4 regions of the Rhodovulum viride genome follow, and region 1 is predicted to be linked to each of the others. Evidence: riboswitches for the same ligand, from Rfam matches in the RefSeq annotation. Region 1 holds a riboswitch; each other region holds the start of a gene.
What was found. A riboswitch is a leader RNA that binds a small molecule or an ion and turns the genes downstream of it on or off. The one in region 1 is predicted to bind cobalamin.
Positions count from the first base shown of each region.

Region 2: linked by a shared signal. The riboswitch ahead of BYZ73_RS07290 (DUF1636 family protein) and the one ahead of BYZ73_RS09845 (FecCD family ABC transporter permease) in region 1 are both predicted to bind cobalamin.
Region 3: linked by a shared signal. The riboswitch ahead of BYZ73_RS23570 (ABC transporter substrate-binding protein) and the one ahead of BYZ73_RS09845 (FecCD family ABC transporter permease) in region 1 are both predicted to bind cobalamin.
Region 4: linked by a shared signal. The riboswitch ahead of BYZ73_RS03345 (hypothetical protein) and the one ahead of BYZ73_RS09845 (FecCD family ABC transporter permease) in region 1 are both predicted to bind cobalamin.

Region 1 covers NZ_MUAV01000009.1:132,383-135,731, reverse strand. The annotation lists gene BYZ73_RS09850 (ABC transporter ATP-binding protein) at 1-371, opposite strand, end outside; gene BYZ73_RS09845 (FecCD family ABC transporter permease) at 368-1,360, opposite strand; cobalamin riboswitch at 1,530-1,729, opposite strand; gene cueR (Cu(I)-responsive transcriptional regulator) at 1,769-2,158, opposite strand; gene BYZ73_RS09835 (heavy metal translocating P-type ATPase) at 2,155-3,349, opposite strand, start outside.
Region 2 covers NZ_MUAV01000006.1:207,844-211,192, forward strand. The annotation lists gene cobN (cobaltochelatase subunit CobN) at 1-130, opposite strand, end outside; gene cobW (cobalamin biosynthesis protein CobW) at 141-1,178, opposite strand; gene BYZ73_RS07290 (DUF1636 family protein) at 1,175-1,558, opposite strand; cobalamin riboswitch at 1,683-1,905, opposite strand; gene tcuA (FAD-dependent tricarballylate dehydrogenase TcuA) at 1,927-3,349, opposite strand, start outside.
Region 3 covers NZ_MUAV01000012.1:2,285-5,633, forward strand. The annotation lists gene BYZ73_RS11480 (hypothetical protein) at 1-624, shown strand, start outside; cobalamin riboswitch at 904-1,094, shown strand; gene BYZ73_RS23570 (ABC transporter substrate-binding protein) at 1,211-2,206, shown strand; gene BYZ73_RS11490 (FecCD family ABC transporter permease) at 2,203-3,261, shown strand; gene BYZ73_RS11495 (ABC transporter ATP-binding protein) at 3,258-3,349, shown strand, end outside.
Region 4 covers NZ_MUAV01000003.1:125,066-128,414, reverse strand. The annotation lists gene metH (methionine synthase) at 1-1,131, opposite strand, end outside; cobalamin riboswitch at 1,250-1,461, shown strand; gene BYZ73_RS03345 (hypothetical protein) at 1,493-1,861, shown strand; gene nikR (nickel-responsive transcriptional regulator NikR) at 1,884-2,348, opposite strand; gene BYZ73_RS03335 (ABC transporter substrate-binding protein) at 2,475-3,349, shown strand, end outside.

The sequences.
Region 1 (3,349 bases):
GCCAGCTCGAGCCGCGCCATCGCGGCATCGACGGCTGCGCGGTCGGCGGGTCCGGGACGCTGGCCCGGCCCCAGATGCGGCGTGCGGCCAAGCCCGACCAGGGTCTCGACGCTGACCGGCCAGGCGATTTCGCGCGTTTGCGGCAGCCAGGCGGCGGCGCGGGCACGCTCGGGCGCGGGCAGGCGCGCGAGGCTCGATGTGCCCTTGTGCGGCAGAAGGCCGAGGGCTGCGCGCATCAAGGTGGTCTTGCCCGCGCCATTGGGACCGACAAGGCCCACGCAGTCGCCCGGCGACAGCCGTGCGGTGACATCATCGACCACAGGGCAGGCGCCGCGCCGGACGGTCAGATGCGAAAGCTCAAGCCCGGTCATGCGCCCGCCTCCGCCCGGGTGCGGTAGATCAGCCGGATGAACAGCGGCGCGCCGATCAGTGCTGTGACGACGCCCAGCTTGAGGTCGCGGTCGGGCAGCACCAGACGCACGCCGATATCGGCGGCCAGCAGAAGGGCCGCGCCACCCAGCGCCGAGGCCGCCAGCAGCCGCCCGGGCCGGGCGCCCACCAGCGGGCGCAGCAGATGCGGCACGATCAGACCGACAAAGCCGATGGCGCCCGCGACCGCCACCCCCGCGCCCACCGAGGCCGCGACACCCAGGACCAGCGCGAGGCGCAGCCGCCCGAGCCGGATGCCCAGCGCCGCCGCCGCATCCTCGCCCAGCGTCAGGGCATCGAGCCCGCGGCCGAGACCGGCCAGCATCAACCAGCCCAGAAGAGTCAGCGGCAGCGCCAGCCAGACATGGGTGAAGGAGCGATCAGCGAGCGAGCCCATCAGCCAGAACACGATATCGGCCGTGGCGTAAGGATTGGGCGAGAGGTTCAGCACCAGTTGCGTCAGCGCGCCCGCCAGCGCCGAAAGGGCGATGCCCGCGAGGATCAGCGTGAAGGCCCCGCCGCGGGGTCCGGCCAGCAGCAGCAGCAGCGAGACGGCGATCAGCGCGCCGGTCAGCGCCGAAGCGGGCAGCGCCAGCACATGCGCCGAGGCAAGCCCCGTTTGCAGTGCCAGCACCGCACCCAGCGCGGCGCTCGACGAGACGCCGATCAGGCCGGGCTCGGCCAGCGGGTTGCGCATGTAGCCCTGCAGCGCCGCGCCCGAGAGCCCGAGGCTCGCGCCCACCAGCACGGCCAGGATCGCGCGGGGCAGGCGGATCTCGCGCATGACCAGCACCGCCGCCTCGCCGCGCCCGGCCAGAAGCGCCGAGAGGCTGTCGCCGACCGACAGTCCCGCCGGGCCGATCAGCAGCGACAGCCCGAAAAGCGCCGCCACCAGCAGCGCAAGCGCCCAGAAGAGCCCCTGCCCCCTCATGCGCGCGCTCCGTCTCGGTCGGCCGGTCTTGTCTCCGGATCGTTCATCGCCCTGCCTTCCCTGCCCTTGCGGGCGGTCCGGGGCGCGGCGGGATCGGGCCAGCCCCCCGGACGGTGATCTGTCTCACCGCTGCGGGCTGGCCGCTCCGGGGCGCGCCCCGCGCCCGGAAAGGGTGATCGTCGCTTCGGCAGGTCTCCTGGCTTGCGGGTCGTCGCTTGGCTGGCCTTCCCGGGACAGGCCCAGTGGCGTCTGTCAGCCGCGCTCTCCGCCTACAGTTGCGGGGGCAGCCGCGGAGTTGCCCTTGCGGGGGCGCACCGCGTTCCCTTTTCTCCGGCCTTGCGGGCCGGAACCGAAGTCGCTCCTGCCTAGCCCATCGGCGCGCATTGTCAAAGCCCAATTGCGGGCGGCTCAGGGCTCTCCGGCCAGACCCTTGAGGATCGGGCAGTCGGGACGATGATCGCCCGCGCAGGCGGCCATCAGATCGGCAAGCGTCGCCCGCATCGCCTGCAGCTCCAGGATCTTGGCATCGATCTGCGCCAGATGGGTGCGGGCAATCTCTTTCACATCGGCGCTGGCCCGGGCCTTGTCGGTATAAAGCGCCAGAAGCGCCCGGCATTCCTCGATCGAGAAGCCGAGCGACCGCGCCCGGCCCAGAAAGGTCAGGTTGTGCAGGTCGGTTTCCGAGAAATGCCGGTAGCCATTGGCGCCCCGGGCAGGCCGGATCAGGCCGATCTCCTCGTAATAGCGGATGGTCTTGGCGGGCAGGCCCGTCGCCTTCGAGATGTCGCCGATATTCATGACCGGGCCTCCAGCGGCCCGAGCCCGCGCAGCCGAAGGGCGTTCGACAGCACGAAGAGGCTCGAACAGGCCATCGCGCCCGCCGCCAGCATCGGCGACAGCATGAGCCCGTTCAGCGGATAAAGCACCCCCGCCGCGACCGGGATCAGTGCGACGTTATAGGCGAAGGCCCAGAACAGGTTCTGGCGGATATTGGCCAGCGTCCGGCGGCTGACATGGAGCGCGTTGACGACGCCCTGCGGATCGCCCGACATCAGCACCACGTCGCCCGCCTCGATGGCGACATCGGTGCCGGTGCCGATGGCAAGCCCCACATCGGCCGCCGCCAGCGCGGGCGCGTCGTTGAGCCCGTCGCCGACGAAGGCAACCGGGCCCTCGGCGCGCAGCCCCTCCAGCGCCTCGACCTTGCCGCCGGGCAGAACGCCTGCCACCACATGGCCGATGCCAAGCTCGGCCGCGACGGCGCGCGCGGTCGGCTCGGTATCGCCGGTGATCAGCGCGGTCGCGACGCCCATCCGGTGGAGCCCGGCAATGGCCGCGCGCGCCGAGGGCTTGATCGGGTCGGCCAGCGCCAGCACCCCCGCCGCGCGCCCGTCGAGGGCCACAAAGACCGGGGTTGCGCCGTTTGCGGCCAGCGTCGCCGCCTCGGCCGCGAGGGGGCCAAGCGCGATGCCCTCGCGCGCCATCAGCCGTTCGGCGCCCACCAGGACATCACGGCCGCCGACCCGGCCCCTGACGCCGAAACCGGGCAACGCCTCGACCCCTTCGGCCTCGGGATGATCGGGGGCGGCGGCCAGGATGGCGCGGGCCAGCGGATGCTCCGAGCGGGCCTCGAGCGCGGCGGCAGCGGCCAGGACCTCGCCGCGATCGAAGCCCTCGGCCAGCCGCGCTTCGGTCAGTTCGGGGCGGCCCTCGGTCAGGGTGCCGGTCTTGTCGAAGGCGACCGTCGCGACGCCCGACAGGCTTTGCAACGCATCGCCCTTGCGGAAGAGAACCCCCATTTCGGCGGCGCGGCCCGTGCCCACCATCACCGAGGTCGGCGTGGCCAGCCCCATGGCGCAGGGACAGGCGACGATCAGCACCGAGACGCCCGCGACCAGTGCGAGGCCCAGCGCCGGGTCGGGCCCGACGATCAGCCAGACAGCCACGGTCAGCGCGGCGGCGGCCAGGACGGCGGGCACGAAGATGCCG
Region 2 (3,349 bases), on a different contig from region 1:
AGCCCGCCGCGAAGGCCCCGAGATCGCTGTCGGAAAAGGACAGCACCGCCAGATCGGCCGGGTCCTGACCCAGATCCGTCGGAACGGCGGTTTCCTCGAGCCCGTGGCTTTCGCGGAAGACGACATGCATGGGGGCGGCCTCAGGCGCTCAGAGCCGCGCGGATCGCGCCTTCGTCGATATCGTCATGCTCGGCGATCACGACAAGCCGGGTGGCGCGGGTCTCGTCCGGCGCCCAGGGCCGGTCGAACTGATGGCGCACCCGCGCGCCCACCGCCTGCACCAGAAGCCGCATCGGTTTGCCCGCGACCGCGACATGGCCCTTGACCCGCAAGATGTTCTGCGTGCGCGCCAGAGCCTCGATCCGGGCCGAGAGCGCCTCGGGGTCGTCCTGTTCGGGCAGATCGATCACCACGCTTTCGAATTCGTCATGGTCATGCTCGGCGCCGCTGTCGTGATGGCTGGGCCGGGCGTCCAGATCATCCTCGGCGGCCGCGCCAAGTCCCAGGATCACGCGCGGATCGACCGCGCCTTCGGTCACCTCGACCACGGGCAGCGGGCGCGGCGCCTCGGCCTCGATCACGGCGCGGGCGGCGGCCACGCCTTCGGGCCCGGCCAGATCGGGCTTGGTCAGCAGCACGATATCGGCGCAGGCGATCTGGTCCTCGAAGACCTCGGACAGCGGCGTCTCGTGATCGAGGCTGTCATCGGCGGCGCGCTGGGCATCGACCGCGGCGACATTCGGCGCGAAGCGGCCCGCGGCCACGGCCTCGGCATCGGCCACCGCGATCACCCCGTCGACGGTGATGCGCGAGCGGATCGCGGGCCAGTCGAAGGCCTTCAGCAGCGGTTTCGGCAGCGCCAGCCCCGAGGTCTCGATCAGGATGTGGTCGGGGCGCGGGTCAAGCTGCAACAGCGCCTCCATGGTCGGGATGAACTCGTCGGCGACGGTGCAGCAGATGCAGCCATTGGCAAGCTCGACCACGTTCTCGGCCGGGCAGTCGGGCAGGGCACAGCCCTTCAGGATCTCGCCATCGACGCCGACATCGCCGAATTCGTTGACCAGGACGGCCAGCCGGCGGCCGCCCGCATTCTGCATCAGGTGGCGGATCAGCGTGGTCTTGCCCGAGCCGAGAAAGCCGGTGACGACGGTGACGGGAAGCTTGGCGAGATCGGTCATTTCAGGGCCTCCATGGGCGGGATGCGGGCAATGCAGTTCTTGCGGAAATGCTCGGGGCGTTCGCGCCAGGGCACGAGCCCGTCGGCGGCGTCGCGATAGGCACGGGCGCCCTCGGCGAGGATGGGCGCGCCGGTCGTCTCGTCGAAATTGCCATAGACATAGGTCCAGCGGCCCGGCCCCCGCAGCGCGACGGTGCAACCCGAGGCACAGGCCGAGAGGCATTCGACGGGCACAAGGCGCACGCCGTCGGGCAAGCCATGGGCGCGGAGGGCCTCGTGAAGCAGGCTGCCCGGACGGGGGGTATCGGGATCGGCGGGCTGGCGGCGCTTGCAGGTCGTGCAGACCAGCAGCTCGACCGGGGCGGGTTCGGGCGCGCTCATGCCGGACAGGCCCGGCGGCAGAAGGAAACGGAAACACTCATCGTCGGGCCCCACTTGGTCGGGGGACAAGGGCGAAGCGCGGGCAGAGCCGAAGCCGGACCCGACACCGGAACACCCCGTCCGGTTCACGTCGTTCGGGCTGGCAGGTCTCCCGGCTTGCGGATGTCAGAGGCGGGGCCTCTGGCGGCGGCCCTGCCTTCCCAGCCTCATCGGGCCAGTGGCATCGGGCGGCCTCTCCGGTCACGGTCGCGGGGGCGGCTGCGCTTGAAGGCCCGATGCATCGACTCCGGCCTCTGGCGCATTCCCTTTTCACCCGTCCTGAGGCGGGCACCAGCGCCGCGTGTCATGCCCGCCCCGCGCGGGTCTTGTCAAGCGCGATGGTCGGGGCCGGGGCGGCGGGCGGCCTCTTCGCCCGCATGGCGGATCAGGGCGAGGCTGCGAAACCCGCCATGGCCGAGCTTGCCGAAGGGCAGCGCCAGCACCAGCCCCAGCACCGCGCCCAGATGGAGCGCCAGCATCAGCCCCATGGCGGCGCCGTCGCGCAAGGCCAGAAGCGCAAGGCCCGAGGCGGCGACGATGGCAAGCTGCGCCCGAAGCCCGCGATTGGCGGCCTGCATGCGCGGCGCGGCCGGTCGGCGGTCGGCGGTCCGGTGCCAGCGTTCGAGCCCGGCGAGCCCGGCCAGCATGGCGATGCCGCCAAGGCTGCCCAGCAGCACGGGCGCGCTGGCCAGCGGATAGGGCGCCAGCGCGCCGCCAAGATGCAGGACGGCTCCGGCAAGGGTTGCGAGCGCGGTCAGCGCGGTGCCTGTGACCAGCAGGTGATGGCTCCAGCGCCGCGCCCGCCCGACCGGGCCGTGCGCCCCGTCGCAGGCGCGTGCGGCCCCGAGATTGGCCAGCGTCAGCGCATCGCGGCAGCCCCGGCCGAGGCTTTCAAGCGACGGCCGGGCGGGTGGGCCGCCGGTTGCGCGCCAGAACCGCCAGAGCCGCAGCCCGAGGCCAAGACCGGCCCCCGCGAAGGCCAGTGCCGCGCCGCCCGCCATCGCCGCGTGTGGGATCACCGCATAGAAGGCGCCCGGCCCGTTTCGGGCGGAAAAAAGAACTCCGGGCGGGAGCAGGATCAGGGCGGCCAGCGGCGGGCCGATCAGGCATATCAGGAAGATCAGGTCGGGCAGGCGCGGGGGCAGCCCTGCTGCGTGATCGGCGGCGCGCGCGGCGGCCAGCGCCGCGGGCAGGTTGACGGCCAGCGCATGGGGCGGCGCGTATTGGCAGTCGTAATGGCAGGACCGGCAGTCATGGCAGAGATGGGCCAGATGGCGCAGATCGCCCGCCGCGAGGCTTGGGCGCCGCCGGGCCGCCGGAAAGACCGCGCAAAGCCCGGTGCAGAAGCCGCAGGTGTTGCAGATGTTCAGCGCGCGGGCGGCCTCGGCCCAGGGCTCGGGCTCTGGCGGAGCGGGGTCCGTCGCCGCCGGGGCCGGAACGGCGGCGGGGCGCGGGCGGTTGGCGGCGGGGCCCGCAAGCGCGGCCGCGCCTGCCCCGGCGATGCGGCCGAAGACGCCGCCGACGGTCAGCCCGGTGCCGGAAAGATAGCCCTCGCCCAGCACCGCGCCGGTCATCGCGGCGCCCGCGGCAAAGACCCGGTGCGCGGTGCCGCCGCCCGCGAGCCGGACCCGCGCGGTCGCGTCGACCGCGACCCCGTGGCGGGTAAAGCCGAGCCCCGGCACCAGCGGGATCGCCGCGACGGGCGACCCGGTGAGGGGCACGCCGTCGGGGCGGCTTCGGGGCGGGTCGAGC
Region 3 (3,349 bases), on a different contig from region 1:
CACGGCGACCGCTGGATCGGCGGCGCCATCTTCCTCGCGCTGCCCACTTTCTTCTTCATCGCCGCCTGCATCTGGCCTCGCTACCGGCCCATCCGGTTCAACCGCAAACTCGGGATCGCCTACACCTGGTCCTGGGGGCGCTTCTTCCTCAGCCGGAGTGATCCGTCTTTGGGGCTGGGCCGGGGGGTAGGAGATTTCGAGCCCATGCTCCGCCGTCTCACCATTGTCACGGCAGGCATGGGCACCCCGGACAGCCACAGCATCGGTGCGCTTGTCGTGAGGCTGCGCCACCACCGGTGGACACGCCACAAGGAAAGCTGGGCTCTCGGCGTATTCCCCCCGGCTTGCATCGGCCAGAACAGTCAGATTTCAATTGCGATCAGCGATTTCCTGACCAATCCCGTGCGCCCGGACTGGTGCGATGCACTGGAATGGCAGCCCTCGCCCCTCTTCTGGGCGCATCGTCTGGCTCTGAGGGTCGTAAACTTCTCGGTGCTGCCCGCCTGGTGGCCGCGCCGGACCCGGAAGATGATCCGACGCCATCTCGAGATCCGTGTCGCCGAAGAGAAGGCCGCTGCCGAAGCACGCGAAGCGCTCCGCCGCAGGGCGAACGGGATGGACTGAGACAGGCGCGATCCCGAAACTCGCAACCATATATGCTGGACTTGTCCAATATCGCGGGCGCGAGACTGAATGCCCGCTTTTCGCTTTCGACCTGTCCATCGGGATTGTTGAGTGAACGTCGGCAATCGGCAGCGAACGGCCAGGCTCGCTCGGGGGTTAAACCGCGCTGCCTCGGGGTCCCACGTTTGAGTTTCCCCGACCAAGCGGACAACAGGTCTGGCAGTGGCGGCCCATTGCGAAGTCCTCGTCTCCGGCCTCTTGCCCCGCGGACGGAAAGCTGCCAGTGATCGACCCGTCGGTTTCCTTCGGGAATGAAAAGGGAATCCGTGCCGACCTCGGTCGGGAAACGGAACTGCCCCCGCAACTGTAGGCGGCGAGCATCTCTCGATAGGCCACTGGGGTCGCACCCGGGAAGGCGAGAGGCGCAGCGACCCGTCAGTCAGGAGACCTGCCGACGAGAGTGAAACCACGACCGGACGGGGTGTGCCGGGGCGGGATACCTTATGTGGCCGCCCTGCCGTATTCGGTTCGCGTCTCGTCCCGGATGGTCCTGTCTGACGGGACGGATCGGATGAAACGGACTTTCATGATCGCCGCGCTGCTGGTCGGCACAGCCCTGCCCCTGCACGCGCAGGAAACGGAATACCCCCTGACATTGACAAATTGCGGGCTCGAGGTCTCTTTCGACGCCGCCCCGGACAGTGTCGTGACCATCGGCCAGTCGGCGACCGAGATCCTGTACGCGCTTGGCCTCGCGCCGAAGGTTTCCGGCACGTCCGTCTGGTTCAATCCGGTCCTGCCGGAATACGCCGAGGTGAACAGCGGGATCGAGCGGCTGGCCGACAACGATCCCAGCTTCGAGAGCGTGGTCGGCAAGAAACCCGGACTGGTCGCCGTGCAATACGAATGGCACGTCGGCGAAAGCGGCATCGTGGCCACGCGCGGGATGTTCCACGACATCGGCATCCCGACCTACATCCTGCCCGCCGATTGCGACACCAAGGACAATTCCACCGGCGGCGATGGAACGCGCACCGGCGCCTTCGAGACCGCGTCCGTCTACAAGGGGATCCGCGAACTGGCGGCGATCTTCGATGTGCAGCCCGCGGGCGACGCGCTGGTCTCGGATCTGCAGGCCACCGAAAGCGCCGCGATCGCGCGCGCGGAAGACCTTGAACTGCCCGAAGATCTGTCGGCGGTGTTCTGGTTCTCTTCGGCCGATCTCGAGATCGACCCCTATGTCGCCGGGCGGCTCGGGGCGCCGGGCTACATGATGGCGAAGCTTGGGATCGAGAACGTCATCGAGTCCGATGAGGAATGGCCGACGGTCGGATGGGAAAGCATCGCCCGCGCCGATCCCGACATCATCGTCGTCGCCTCCATGGACCGCCGCCGCTTCCCGGCAGACGACGTGGAGAAGAAGCTGGAGTTCCTGCGCACCGACCCGGTCGCGCGCCAGATGACAGCCGTGCGGGACGGGCGGATCGTGCAGATGGACGCCCATGCGATGAGCGCGACGATGCGGTCGATCTACGGGTTGCAGGCGCTGTCCGAGGCGCTTTCGAAGATGTCCTTCGAATGACCATGGAGGCTGCGCCCGTGCGTGCCGTGACATGGCGCGGCCTCTGGCTGGCGCCTGTCGTTCTGGGCATGACGATCCTGGCCGGGACGGCAATCGGCGAGACCCGGTTGCCGTTCGTCACGGTGCTCGGGACGCTGGCAAACCACCTGTGGGGCGCTGGCTATCCGGTGGACGGGATCGAGGCGGGGATCATCTGGAGCTATCGCCTGCCACGCGCCGTGGTGGCGGCGTGTTGCGGGGCAGGGCTGGCGCTGACCGGCGTCGTTCTTCAGGCGCTCTTGCGCAACCCGCTGGCGGATCCCTACCTGATGGGCCTTTCGGCAGGCGCCTCGACCGGGGCGGTGCTGGTGACGGTCGCGGGCCTGGGCGGCGGCGCGATCTCGATGTCGCTTGGCGCACTGACCGGGGCGCTTCTTGCCTTCGGTTGTGTCGCGGTTCTGGCCCGAGCCGTGAGCGGGGATGTGGGAGGCGGACGCGCAACACAGGCCGCCGCCGCCCTCATCCTCGCCGGGATCGCCGGTTCGCAGCTGTTCAACGCGCTGACCGCCTTCATCATCGCCCGGTCTGCCAATGCCGAACAGGCGCGCGGCATCATGTTCTGGCTGATGGGCAACCTTTCGGGGATCAGGTGGGACGACGTGGGCGCCTGCATGGCCGTCTCTGTTGCGGGCGTCGCCCTCTGCCTGTGGCACCGGCGCGGGCTTGACGCCTTCACCTTCGGGGCAGACGGGGCCGCCTCTCTGGGGATCAACGTCCCGGCGCTGCGCGGCAGCCTCATCGCCGCGACCGCCGTCATGGTCGGGGTGCTCGTGTCGAAAGTGGGTGCCATCGGGTTTGTCGGCCTCGTCGTGCCCCATGCCATGCGGTTTCTCGTGGGCGCCCGTCACGACCGGCTGGTGCCTGCCTCGGCGCTGGCCGGGGCGGTGTTTCTGGTCGCTGCCGACGTGATCAGCCGCAGTCTCGTCCCGGGCCAGGTTCTGCCCATAGGGGTGGTGACCGCGCTTGTGGGCGCCCCCGCCTTCGCGCTGATCCTCGTGCACGGAGCGCGCAAATGAAGGTCGAGCTGCGGCACCTGTCGGCCAGGATCCACCGCGCGCCATTGCTGGAGGATATTTCGGTCCGCATCGAACGCGGGGAACTCTT
Region 4 (3,349 bases), on a different contig from region 1:
CGTCCGCTCGCCCACATTCACGAAGGGGATGTCGTCGGTCAGGGTGAAGGGTTCGAGCCCCGAGAGCCGCATCTTCGGCGCGATCTCTGGGATTTTGCGAGGGGCATGGCCCCGAACCGCCTTTGCCACCGCCGCGATATGGTCATAGGTCGACCCGCAGCAGCCGCCGACGATATTGACCAGCCCGTCCTTCGCAAAGCCCGCGACCAGCGCCGCCATCTCATCGGGTGTCTGGTCGTAGTCGCCCATCTCGTTCGGGAGCCCGGCATTGGGATAGGCGCAGATCAGCGTGTCGGCCACGGCCGAAAGCTCGGCCAGGTGCGGGCGCATCGCATCGGCCCCCAGCGCGCAGTTCAGCCCGATGGTCAGCGGCCGGGCATGGCGCACCGAATGCCAGAAGGCCGTGGGCGTCTGGCCCGACAGCGTCCGCCCCGACAGGTCGGTGATGGTGCCCGAGATCATGACGGGCAGGCGCAGGCCCTGTTCGGCAAAGACCTCCTCGCAGGCGAAGATCGCGGCCTTGGCGTTCAGCGTGTCGAAGATCGTCTCGATCAGAACCAGGTCGATGCCGCCCGCGATCAGCCCGTGCAGCTGTTCGGCATAGGCGATCCGCAGGTCGTCGAAAGTCACGGCCCGGTAGCCCGGGTTGTTCACGTCGGGACTGATCGAGGCGGTGCGGTTCGTCGGTCCCAGCGCGCCCGCGACGAAGCGATGCCGCCCGTCCTCGGCCTCGGCCCGGTCCATCGCCTTGCGGGCCAGCCGCGCACCCGCCTCGTTCAGCGCGAAGACCTTGTCTTCCAGCCCGTAATCGGCCTGGGCGATGGCGGTCGAGGAAAAGGTATTGGTCTCGACGATATCGGCGCCAACCATCGCATAGCGGTAGTGGATCTCTTCGATCACGTCGGGATTCGTCAGGTTCAGAAGGTCGTTGTTGCCCTTCTGCGGCTTGTCGCCGTGCAGATGACAGGCGCAGCCGCCGCCAGAACCGGTGAAATCGTCCTCGGTCAGGCCGAGCTTCTGGATCTGGGTGCCCATCGCCCCGTCCAGCACCAGGATCCGCTCGGCGGCGGCGGTGCGAAGGGTCTCGAAGACAGGCGAATGGCGGGCGGGGCGGGGCGCGGATTGGGTCATGGACGGCAGATATGGCCTTCGGCCGCGCCTGTCCAATTCATGTTTGTCAGGATCTTTATGAGCCCGGCTCACATTCACGGCCGATATTCTGCGCCATTGACAGCCGCCCGCCCGGCCGGGTAGCGCTTGTGGCGATGGTTCCCGCAGGCCTTGCCGGCCGCGCGGGTGAAAAGGGAACGCGGTCCGCCGGAACCTCCGGCAAATCCGCGGCTGCCCCCGCAACTGTAGGCGGAGAGCCCCCCGAGACGGCCACTGGACCGAACGGTCCGGGAAGGGTCGGGGCGGCGATGACCCGCAAGCCAGGAGACCTGCCATCCAAGCGTGTGAACCCGGGCGGGGTGCCCCGGCAAGGAGATCCGCGATGGATGACATCAGGGGCCGGCGCGGCCCGGTTTTTCGTGACGAGGTTCCGGGCGGGGCCGGTCTGCCGGCGATGCTGGAGATGGTGCTGATGCGGCTTGCCGCCTGCCCCCAGACGGGGCCGCGGGCGCGCGAGCTGGGCCAGCTTGGCTTCATGCAATGGCTGGGCAGCCTGCCCGGCCGGGCCGATCTGCCCGCCGCCGCCCGCGCCGCCGAGGCGCAGGCGGCACCGGGTCCGGCCACGGCCGCGCTGGACGAGTTCCGCCGCCTGCTGGTGCAGATCCGCGCGATGCCGCCCCGGCCGCTGGATCTGGCCCTGCCCCGCCCATGCCGCCGGGGCGGCGCCCGGGCGCGGCGGCTCAGGCTTTAGCCCGGACCCTTCGCGGACAGGGTCAGAATCGGTCCAGCACCCGCAGGTGATCGTGGGTATGCGCCCGCTCGCCATGCAGGTGGAACTCGACCTCGGTCCGCACCGGGATCAGAACGGTCTGGCCGTGCCGCACGCCGCGCTGCAGGAACAGGCTGTTGGCATAGGCCTGGACCGAGCCCACCGTGCCCCGCATCACTGCCACCTCGACCGCCGCGTGATGGTCAAGCGGCACCGACAGCGCCGCGATGGCCGCGTCATGGTGCTGCTGGCGGCTTTCTGGCACCAGCCGCCCCAGATCGCGCTGCGCGGGGTCCATGGCATAGGTCACGACGCCCACGCATTCGGCGGTCTCGGGCGCGTCCTGGTCAAGCCCCCGGCGGATCAGGTCGCGCAGCGCCTCGGACCGGTTCGACGCGCCAGACCGGTCCATGAAGGCGTCGAGCGCCTCCAGCAGGTCGTCTTCGATGGTGATCGTGATGCGCTGCATGGGCCCCTCCCGCTTTGCGGCGACTTTGCCTCCGGAGCGCGGGGCAAACAAGGCACAGAACCGCGCTTGGCATTCCCGCCGCGCCGGGCGTATGAAGATGGGAGGCATAAATCATACCGAGTCCTCATGCGCCCTCTGTCCTTCCTGGCCCTTGCCGTTTCGCTGAGTCTGCCGCTGGCTGTCGAGGCCGCCCCGCCGCTGGTGCTGGCGGTGGGCGGCGAACCCGAGACCGGTTTCGACCCGATCATGGGCTGGGGCCGCTACGGGAATCCGCTGTTTCAGGCAACGCTGCTCAGGCGCGCGGCCGACCTGTCGCTGGCGGGCGATCTGGCGACCGGCTGGTCGCTGTCGGACGACCGTCTGACCTGGACCGTCACGCTTCGCGACGATGCGCGGTTTTCGGACGGAACGCCCCTGACCGCCGAGGACGTGGCCTTCACCTTCAACGCCGCGCGCGACGGCGACGGGCTGACGGATCTCAAGGTGCTGAAGGAGGCCCGCGCTACCGGCCCGCTGACGGTCGAGCTGGAACTCCGCCACCCGCAGATCACCTTCACCGGAGATCTGGCGACGCTGGGGATCGTGCCAAAGGCATCCTACGGGCCGGATTACGCCCGCCACCCGGTCGGCGCCGGGCCGTTCCGCCTGGTCGAATGGCGCGAGGGCGAACAGCTGATCGTCGCGCCGAACCCCTATTGGCACGGCCCCGACATCCCGTTTCCGCGCGTGACCTTCGTCTTCGGGGCCGAGGCGACGGGGCTGGCGCTGGCGCGTACCGGCGCGGCGCAGATCGTCGCCGTGCCCCCGGCCGAGGCCGATGCCGCGCCAGAGGGGATGCAGGTGCTGCATGTGCCAAGCGTCGACAATCGCGGGGTGATGTTCCCGATGCGGCCCGCGGGCGGCCGGACCGCCGAGGGCGTGCCGATCGGCAACGATGTCACCGCCGACCGCGCCATCCGGGTGGCGGTCGATCAGGCGGTGGACCGGACCGCGCTGCTGGC